4 regions of the Nostoc sp. DedSLP03 genome follow, and region 4 is predicted to be linked to each of the others. Evidence: riboswitches for the same ligand, from Rfam matches in the RefSeq annotation. Region 4 holds a riboswitch; each other region holds the start of a gene.
What was found. Region 4 has a riboswitch for cobalamin ahead of RM368_RS37655 (energy-coupling factor ABC transporter permease). Riboswitches for the same ligand answer to the same signal wherever they lie in the genome.
Positions count from the first base shown of each region.

Region 1: it holds a riboswitch for cobalamin, as region 4 does, so the genes downstream of both, cobG (precorrin-3B synthase) here and RM368_RS37655 (energy-coupling factor ABC transporter permease) in region 4, are expected to answer to the same signal.
Region 2: it holds a riboswitch for cobalamin, as region 4 does, so the genes downstream of both, RM368_RS21795 (N-acetylmuramoyl-L-alanine amidase) here and RM368_RS37655 (energy-coupling factor ABC transporter permease) in region 4, are expected to answer to the same signal.
Region 3: it holds a riboswitch for cobalamin, as region 4 does, so the genes downstream of both, RM368_RS29335 (DUF1636 family protein) here and RM368_RS37655 (energy-coupling factor ABC transporter permease) in region 4, are expected to answer to the same signal.

Region 1 is NZ_JAVRCK010000010.1:70,519-72,721, forward strand. Features, by position in the region: gene cobG (precorrin-3B synthase) at 1-1,128, opposite strand, end outside; cobalamin riboswitch at 1,102-1,233, opposite strand; partial or broken gene RM368_RS07210 (LLM class flavin-dependent oxidoreductase) at 1,410-2,203, opposite strand, start outside.
Region 2 is NZ_JAVRCK010000046.1:58,609-60,811, forward strand. Features, by position in the region: gene RM368_RS21790 (ribbon-helix-helix domain-containing protein) at 184-384, shown strand; cobalamin riboswitch at 808-961, shown strand; gene RM368_RS21795 (N-acetylmuramoyl-L-alanine amidase) at 1,440-2,203, shown strand, end outside.
Region 3 is NZ_JAVRCK010000081.1:26,597-28,799, reverse strand. Features, by position in the region: gene RM368_RS29340 (cobalt-precorrin-6A reductase) at 1-544, opposite strand, end outside; gene RM368_RS29335 (DUF1636 family protein) at 544-963, opposite strand; cobalamin riboswitch at 985-1,147, opposite strand; gene cobA (uroporphyrinogen-III C-methyltransferase) at 1,197-1,976, opposite strand; gene RM368_RS29325 (sirohydrochlorin chelatase) at 1,973-2,203, opposite strand, start outside.
Region 4 is NZ_JAVRCK010000177.1:44-2,246, forward strand. Features, by position in the region: gene RM368_RS37655 (energy-coupling factor ABC transporter permease) at 55-834, opposite strand; cobalamin riboswitch at 860-1,024, opposite strand; gene RM368_RS37660 (ASCH domain-containing protein) at 1,389-1,784, opposite strand; gene RM368_RS37665 (replicative DNA helicase) at 1,826-2,203, opposite strand, start outside.

The DNA.
Region 1 (2,203 bases), on a different contig from region 4:
TCCTAATAAAGCAATTTCACTTTGGACATCAGCAACCCATTGCTGAGGAATATCTGTAAGGAGCAAATTTTGCCAAGGGGTTAGCCTGAGAGTTCCACTACCGTATTTTGCTGCTAAATCTGCTAAACCCCGCATCTGTCTACTTTCCAATCGACCAAGGGGCAAGACAACACCAATGTAAAATAAGCCTTGCTGACGTTGGGGATAAATGCCAATATGCTGATATTTCGCATCTGACCTCTCCCCCAACCCCTCTCCTACAAGGAGAGGGGAGAATTTCTCCCCCTTCCCTACGAGGGAAGGGGGTTGGGGGGTTAGGTCACTGGATAAAAGAGAAAAAGGTAAATGCTGCTCAACTTCTTGGAGATAATTTTCACAACCCAAAGTATTCAATAACTCTCTCAAACGTAGCCGCCGCTTACTCGTAGTATGACTATAAGCTAGATAGACATCCGCCAAAGCTGCTAAGACGGGCAAACATTTTTCTGGTGGTAGCAAAATTCCCGTATCGCTGGGGGGTTGACTTTTCTCGCCGACACTGAGATACAGGCGAAAGTAAACATTATCGTTAAGTAAGACAGCTACAAAGGCGATATCATTCAAGCGATCGCCCACCCGAATTATCCCACCACCATCAAAGCAAACGCTAAATTTGGCCGACAGTCCCGAAAGCGCCGGATGTGCTGCAATATAATCATCCCAACCTTGAACAAAAGGACGAGTATCGATTAATTCTTGGGGATCGATACCAGCAGTTGGACTGGTCATAATATTGCGGATTTGGTCTACAACAGTATTCTCAGAACCCAATCCCATATTTTGTAGGTACTTCAGAACCTCAGCATTTATCCCCGTACGGATTTCACGGACTTGTAGGTTAGCTCGATTAGTCACATCTAGATAGCCGCCACCGTGCTGTTCTGCTATATCTGCGATCGCACGGCACTGCTGACTACTAATAATTCCACCTGGTATTCTAACGCGAGATAATATCCCATCTGCGGCGGGAGTAGCATAAAACAAGCCAGGACAAGTGGCAAATCCAGAAACCAATTTTAGAACTCCTTCCCCGTGCAACGCAGGGATTAGACGGTGAGTGTGTCTTGAGGACATCCTGATAGTTGGCATTCTGACTTGGGTCATCCCATTACAGCTGCGGCACAGTCCCGGAATTTCACCGGAGTTTCCCAACTCTCAGCTTTAGTAATTTAGACTTTGTTGAGGTTATAGATATCAACCAGACATCATCCAGATAATTATCTTACATTACTATGGCGATAAATTTAACTGAGCTTATCCATTACCGATCGAAAGATATAGTTCTTGAAACTAATCTATAAATTGAATTTAGTCATGGCTCAGGCAGGAATGCTTGAGCCTTTTTGCTGCCAAACTTGCTTTAGAAAAAGTTAGGCGATCGCCGCTTCACGAGTAGCAACTTTGCTAAACTGATTTACTGGACGAGGTAAACCAAGATTTTCGCGCAGGGTTCGTGCTTCATACTCTGTACGGAACAGACCGCGACGTTGCAATTCAGGAATTACCAAGTCTACAAATTCGTCCAATCCTCCAGGCAACCAGGGCGGCATGATATTAAAGCCATCTGCCCCGCCATTGAGAAACCAATCTTCTAGCTGATCGGCAATTTGTTCTGGTGTGCCTAGAATCTGACGATGCCCACGCGCTCCAGCTATCCATAAATACAGTTGTCGAATCGTTAAATTCTCTCTCATGGCTAGGTCAGTCAGAAGTTGCTGACGGCTTTTACCCCCGTTAGTCTCTGGTAACTCCGGCAACGGCCCGTCCAATGGATAGCCGGATAGGTCAAATCCACCGATCATTGAGTCAAGCAAATTTAAGCCGACCACCGGATCGATCAACTCCTGAATTCGATCGAATTTGTCCTTGGCTTCTTGCTCAGTTTTGCCGATAACTGGGAATACACCTGGCATAATCTTAAGATGGTCAGGTGAGCGCCCGTATTGAGCCAGTCTCCCCTTCACATCTGTATAAAATGCCTGAGCTTCTGCCAGAGTCTGTTGGGCAGTGAAAATTACCTCCGCCGTTTGTGCAGCCAGCTCCTTACCATCCTCGGAAGATCCAGCTTGAATAATCACCGGATAACCTTGGATGGGACGCGCCACATTTAGCGGGCCGCGCACTGAAAAATGTTCGCCTTTGTGGTTGGGAACGTGCAGTTTAT
Region 2 (2,203 bases), on a different contig from region 4:
TCTCCACTAAATAAATAATTTTTATTTGTGTACTTAGAACTAATTACTTATTCGTCTTCGCCAGATAACGATCGCCACTTGACCCGATCGCCATAAAAAAATCTCGATCGTTTTCAATCTACCATAAAAACATTGCCACACATTGTTAAACATTATTGAGCCTTGTAAAAAGGTTGTGAGGGTATGATGGATTGGCGACAAATCCTTATAGAGTTGATGAGCCAGAGCGATCGCGTACAAACTTCGATATATTTCCCTAAAGATATCCACGAGGCTTTGGTGAGATGGGCGGAGGAAGAAGACCGTCCCATCAGTAATCTTGTGGTGCGAATTGTGAGCAAGGCGGTTGAGGAGCGGGAAAAGCAGCAAAATCCGCTGCAATAAAATATACCTGTCCCAGATCAGACAATTTGCGAATTCCTGATATACGATATATCCTCATATCCTCAGCCACTACATGAGCAAAGTTTTCTTTGCAGCGTATGTTATTGGTTCTTTGCAAGATGTACCAACTTACAAGCAAGGAGTCAGACAAGCTTGAGGTCAAGACGACAAAGCACTGGGACAAGAAATTGAATTAGGCAAGTTTTTCACTAACGCTTTAATTGCTGTAGGAGTAACGGGAACCCTTTGGAGAACGTTCTTCAGTAATTTGGGATAAGCAATTGTGTAAGTGCGTTCAATTAAATAAATTCATTCTTCAGTCTTGGTTATAACAACCAAGACTTCTTTAATGTCATGAAATCTTAAAATAAAAGTGGCTGTTAACTAAAACTATATCTTGTGTTATTTTCCTGATTATGCTATACAATGGGTCGATTAGTCGGTTCTAGTGGGGAACAGCCATTAGAGGAAACGGGGAAAGTCCGGTGTAAATCCGGCGCTGTCCCGCAGCTGTAATGAGATTGTGTTCAAGCATCCTCTCAAAGTCAGAAGACCCGCCGATGTTAACACACCTAAAAAATCTGCGAGGTACAGATGTCCCCAAATTTTCTCCACTCAGAGTTAAGACTAATATCGTCCATCGTTTTTTGTATCTGCGTTAGTAAAAGTCCATAGGTAGTGGATTTTATTAAATAACAACGATTGCGATATCAAAAGTAAAAATATACAGCTATCAACTATGCCTTGCTAAAACTCAGTATGGCTAACATTTTTATGAGATTTTATTAAGTTGATGCAACTGTAATTAACTCAATTAAAGATTCGAGTGTTTTTGCCAGATTTTTTGATAGTTGTATGCAAAATTACCAGACATTCTTTAATTTTTTGAGCGAACGAAATTAGAGAGTGTCGATAATAAAGCGGTTTAGTTGCATTTAGATACTCAGCTAAACGAATACTCAGCAGCAAAGTATTTCTGGTGGGTTAGTACTGGTGTGAGTAAAAGTAAATACAAAATTATTTGATGTCATAAAATTGAAATAGGAGAGTATTCTGTGAAAATACACTGGCTGCTATCCAGTGCAATATTAAGTATTGCCATACTCACGTCTCCCGCACTTGCTGCAAAACTAGAATCTTGGCGATTTGATGGTGTCTCCAAGCAGCTAGAATTTACGACTGATGATCCTGTACAACCCCAGGCACAGTTAATTTTTAACCCCACTCGTTTGGTAATTGATTTACCTGGAACTACTTTAGGAAAACCTAGTTTTACTCAGTCTGTAGGTGGTGCAATTCGTGCTATCCGCTTCGGACAATTTGACGAACAAAAGACTCGCATAGTTGTAGAACTGAATCCAGGTTACACTCTCGATCCGCAACTTGTAAAATTTACATCGAGAACTGGCAATCAATGGGTGGTACAGTTACCATCGCCAGAACGGGTAGAGACAACATCACCTGCAAGTGGAATCTACAGTGTGGTGACTGATGGAAAAGTTGCACAAACTACATCCGAGACAAATATTATTGAAAATTTACTAGTCACAGGAGATGGATTTTTTATCCGCACTCATGGCAGTAATCATTCACAAATTGAGGTAAATCGCAGCGAAAATCGTAGCGTTATAGATATTAATATTAAAGGTGCAACTTTATCGCCTAGTCTGCAACAACAGCAGTCAATCAACCGATACGGTGTCAACAGTATTCAATTTACTCAACTACAAAGTGCAATACCCACTGTCCGCATGACCTTACGGTTAGATAAAAATAGTCCTGATTGGCAGGCAACGGTTAGTGGTAGCGACGGTATAGT
Region 3 (2,203 bases), on a different contig from region 4:
TTTCATTATTGAGGGTAAAAGGCCCGCGATCGCACAATACCATCCCCGGCGGTACTAAAGCATCTTCGCCAGGAGGGTCAATCATCCGCATCAAAAACCAAATTTTCTCTAAATGAGCAAAAACAGCGAGTTCTTGCCTACCAACTGTCAAAAATACCTGCTGTGACTGATTTTCTAGCGCGGTTGCTGCGGCTTTAACGCTGTCAACTTCAATCCAGCGATCGCCACTTTCTTTTTTCCAAGGCGGACGGATTAACATCAAACGGGGTACTCCAACTTCCGTTGCTGCATCTGCTGCATTAAAAGAAATTTGACTAGCAAAAGGATGGGTTGCATCAATTAATAAGTCGATTTCCATGACTCGCAGATAGCTAGCCAATCCAGCCACACCCCCGAAGCCTCCAACCCGTAAATCGCCTAACGGTACTGACGGTTCGCGGGTGCGGCCAGCTAGAGAGGTGATTACTTCTAACTCTTGGATAGTCGTAGCTTTGGCAGCTAGTTCTGCTGCATCACCCGTCCCACCCAGAATCAAAACGCGCATCATTTAGATAAAGGTGGAATTTTTGCCAAAATGCCTTTTTTCATTGCTTCTGGACGTTCTGACCAAGGCAGCAAACCATCTGCTTTAGCATAATATTGACTAGCACATTCCAATACCGCAGACGCACTACCATCAACAGCTAAATCACCAAATAAATATGTTAATTTGCCTTTGGCACTAAAGGCAACTACACAAGAACGATTACAAGCACTCATACATTCAACTTCCTGAATTGGGAATCGATCTCGTAACTCCCAATCTTGTGCTAGCTGCTGAAGTTGGTGTAAAAGTTTTTCACCACCACTTTCACCTAAGCGTTTTCCATTTTGCCAAACACTGGCACAGGTTTTGCAAACAAATAAAGTATGTTCAGCAACTTCCAAGGGATTAGTTGGGGAAATATTTACAGTAGTAGTCATCTGTACCTCGCAGATATGTGAAACTGATAAATCTACTTCGGCGGGCATCCTGACTCACTCAACTTGAGATTTTCTTTAATCTCAAATTGGTTCACAGTTGCGGGACAGCGCCGGATTTGCACCGAACTTTCCCCGTTACCTCTGGTAGCTGACTCCCACCAGAACCGAATAACCTTATCGATCGTACACTAAAGTTATCGGAGAATACGAAACAGCAAACTTTGCGCTAACGCTCAAACTGGACGACAACCAGATAAAATACTGTGCATCTTTACTACTTGTCCAATAACTGCGATCGCAGGCGCACCAAATCCAGTTTCCTCTACCTGTGTGACTATTGTTTCCAATGTCCCAATTAATTCTTCTTGTTCTGGGCGCGTACCCCAGCGCACCAAAGCAATCGGCGTTTCTAAATTCAACCCAGCTGCAATTAATTCTTCCACAATATAAGGCAGATTGTGAATTCCCATATAAATTACAATGGTTTCGGAACCGCGAGCGATCGCACTCCAATTTACTTGCGGTCTATACTTACCCGCCGCTTCATGACCAGTTACAAATGTGACTGACGAACTATAAAGCCGATGCGTCAAAGGAATACCTGAGTATGCTGCTGCTGCAATTCCCGAAGTGATACCTGGCACAACTTCCGTTGATATTCCAGCTTTGACTAATTCTTCCATTTCTTCGCCACCGCGACCAAAGATAAACGGATCGCCACCCTTTAGCCGCACTACAATTGCATTATCCTGCGCTTTATCAATCAGCAATTGAGTTGTTTCTGACTGGAACAGCGAATGTTTTCCCCTGCGTTTACCAGCATTAATTTGCTCGGCTTGGGGATTAATCATTGCTAAAATTGCCGGACTCACTAAGGCATCATAGATGACTACATCTGCACATTCCAATAAACCTTTCGCCTTCAGGGTAATTAATCCTGGATCTCCTGGGCCTGCACCTACTAAATAAACCTTTCCCAAATACTTGTTATCCTGTTTTTCTGTGCGGTTCATCTCTGTGTTAAATCCCAAATTAGCTCGGCTAATTCTGCACTTGCTCCCAATGGCTTGGCCAATTGGAAATTCACCGCAGAAAATTGTAATTTTAGTTCCTCTATTGAGGTGGCGATCGCATCGGTTATTCCACCAGGGAATAAAAAGTATGGCAGAATTGCAATTTCCCGATAACCAGCATCCACCAATTCTTTCACCCGTGATTCTAAACTAGGAGGCCCAGCCCA
Region 4 (2,203 bases):
AAATCACCTAAAGCTAATACAGCTACTACCAACAGCCAGTTACTCAACCCTTTTTTAGATTGACTCATTTCCTTGGGGCTCCCATTTGATTAATTTCAGCAATTCTAATTCTTGAGGATTATAAGATTGCAGCCAGTTCCACACCAACACAGTTAGCAATCCTTCACTAATTGCTAAGGGAACTTGAGTAATGGCGAAAATTCCGGCGAACTTGGTAAATGAAGCGAGAAACCCACCAACAGGTGCAGGAAAAGCTAGGGCGAGTTGGATAGAAGTGATAATATAGGTGAGTAAATCTGCGATCGCAGCTGCTAAAAATATGGCGATTTTTTGCTTACCACCCAACTTGATTGTCAGATTATATATCCAGTAAGCCGCAAATGGTCCAGCGATCGCCATCGAAAAAGCATTTGCCCCCAGCGTCGTCAAGCCACCATGCGCCAGTAACAAAGCTTGAAACAACAATACTAAGCTACCCAAAACCGTCATAGTCAGGGGGCCAAATAGCACCGCACCTAATCCCGTCCCTGTTGGGTGAGAACAGCTACCTGTTACAGAAGGGATTTTCAATGCTGACAGCACGAAAGTAAAAGCACTAGCCAAGCCCAGGAGTAGCTTCAGTTCCGGGTTAGCTTGGGTAATGCGAGTCAGACTACGCAATCCTAGTAGAAAAAATGGTAATGCCACAATCCACCAAAAAATTGCCCACTGCACAGGTAAAAAACCTTCCATAATGTGCATGGCGTAGGCGGGTTTGGGTAAACCAATGACTAGATAAAAACTGATAACTACCATCAGGGTTAGACTGACTAACGCCTGTTTTTTTCTGTTCATAATCTGTACCTCGCAGATTTATGTAAACGAGTTGATTCTAACCGGCGGGCATCCTGACTCACCTAATTTTGGTTTACAGTTGCGGGACAGCGCCGGATTTACACCGGACTTTCCCCCTTGCGTCCGATAGCGTAGCGTGGCGTTTAGCCATTGGCTGCTCCCCATCAGAACCGATTGGAGTAACTATATCACCATTACTAATTTTGAACAGCGATTTTTTACCAGGTATTCACAAAGTGTAGATCGCAGTGCAGAAGTGACGTTAACAACTTCAGATGAGCGGACATTGATTGCCTGTGTGAACCCTTACACGGGAGAAGTCTTAGGGGAGCGTGACGAAAATAATAATTTCTAGGCGATTGCTCGTAAGATTCACAGCAGAGTAAGAGGAAAGAAAAAGCGAATTTTTAAATTTCATACTTGAGTTCAGCAACGCCCAGCAACGCCGGAAATTTCAACAAATTGGTGGACTCGGAATTTGTGGGATAGACCTGCGGTTGATATTCCGTGGTGGCAGAGTCCGCCGATGCCGGAAAAAAGCGAAAGAACTGATTTCATAAGGCGATCGCACTCCTGACCAAATCATCAGGTACTTCAAAAAGCCCCAGTTGTCCAATGTAAGGAATCGGTGTAATCTCGCGTGGATTCTCCAGCTTCCAATGGTATTGCCCAGGCATCCCCCAGCCAGACGCAACTTGTGAAAACTTGCAATCAACTATTGTGACAATACCGATGACTTGACCGCGACGTAGAGAGATTAATTCTGGGATTACTAGCCCCATCCCTTGGCAAAATTCTTCCGCTAGCTGATACTCTTTCTTGGTACAGGTTTTTGCAGCGTGAATCAGAATGTCGCCGCGATAATTGATAGGCCAGCCACGGTTTTCTATGTTTTTGAGAGCATAAATGATTGCCCATGCCCAAGGCTGACGAACTGAAAGTGCTTTCATATATCGACCTCTAAAACTTTAAAAAAGTTCATCGCATCAAATTATTTTGCCAAGTTCAAAAATTTCGAGGTCGATAAATCGCATAACATTGTCGCAGTGCCGAGCTTACCGTAAAGCCTGTTTTTCTCAACAATCAACTCAATAGTGCGATCGCTAGGGTCTTTTGTGTAAACAGCATCGCGGTAAAGCATGATTAACTGGTCACAAACCTCAAAGATTTCACCAGAGTTACGTAACAGATGACGATTGGGGCGTTTATCAGCCGTAGTTTGATTCCCCCGATTAATTTGACAGCCCAAGAAAACAGGGATTTTGTGAGACTTAGCAATATCCCGAATCTGGCGGGTAATCTTGCCAACTTCAAAAGCCATATTCCCGCCTGACTCCAGAGGAATCTGTTGCAAGTAATCAATAAACAC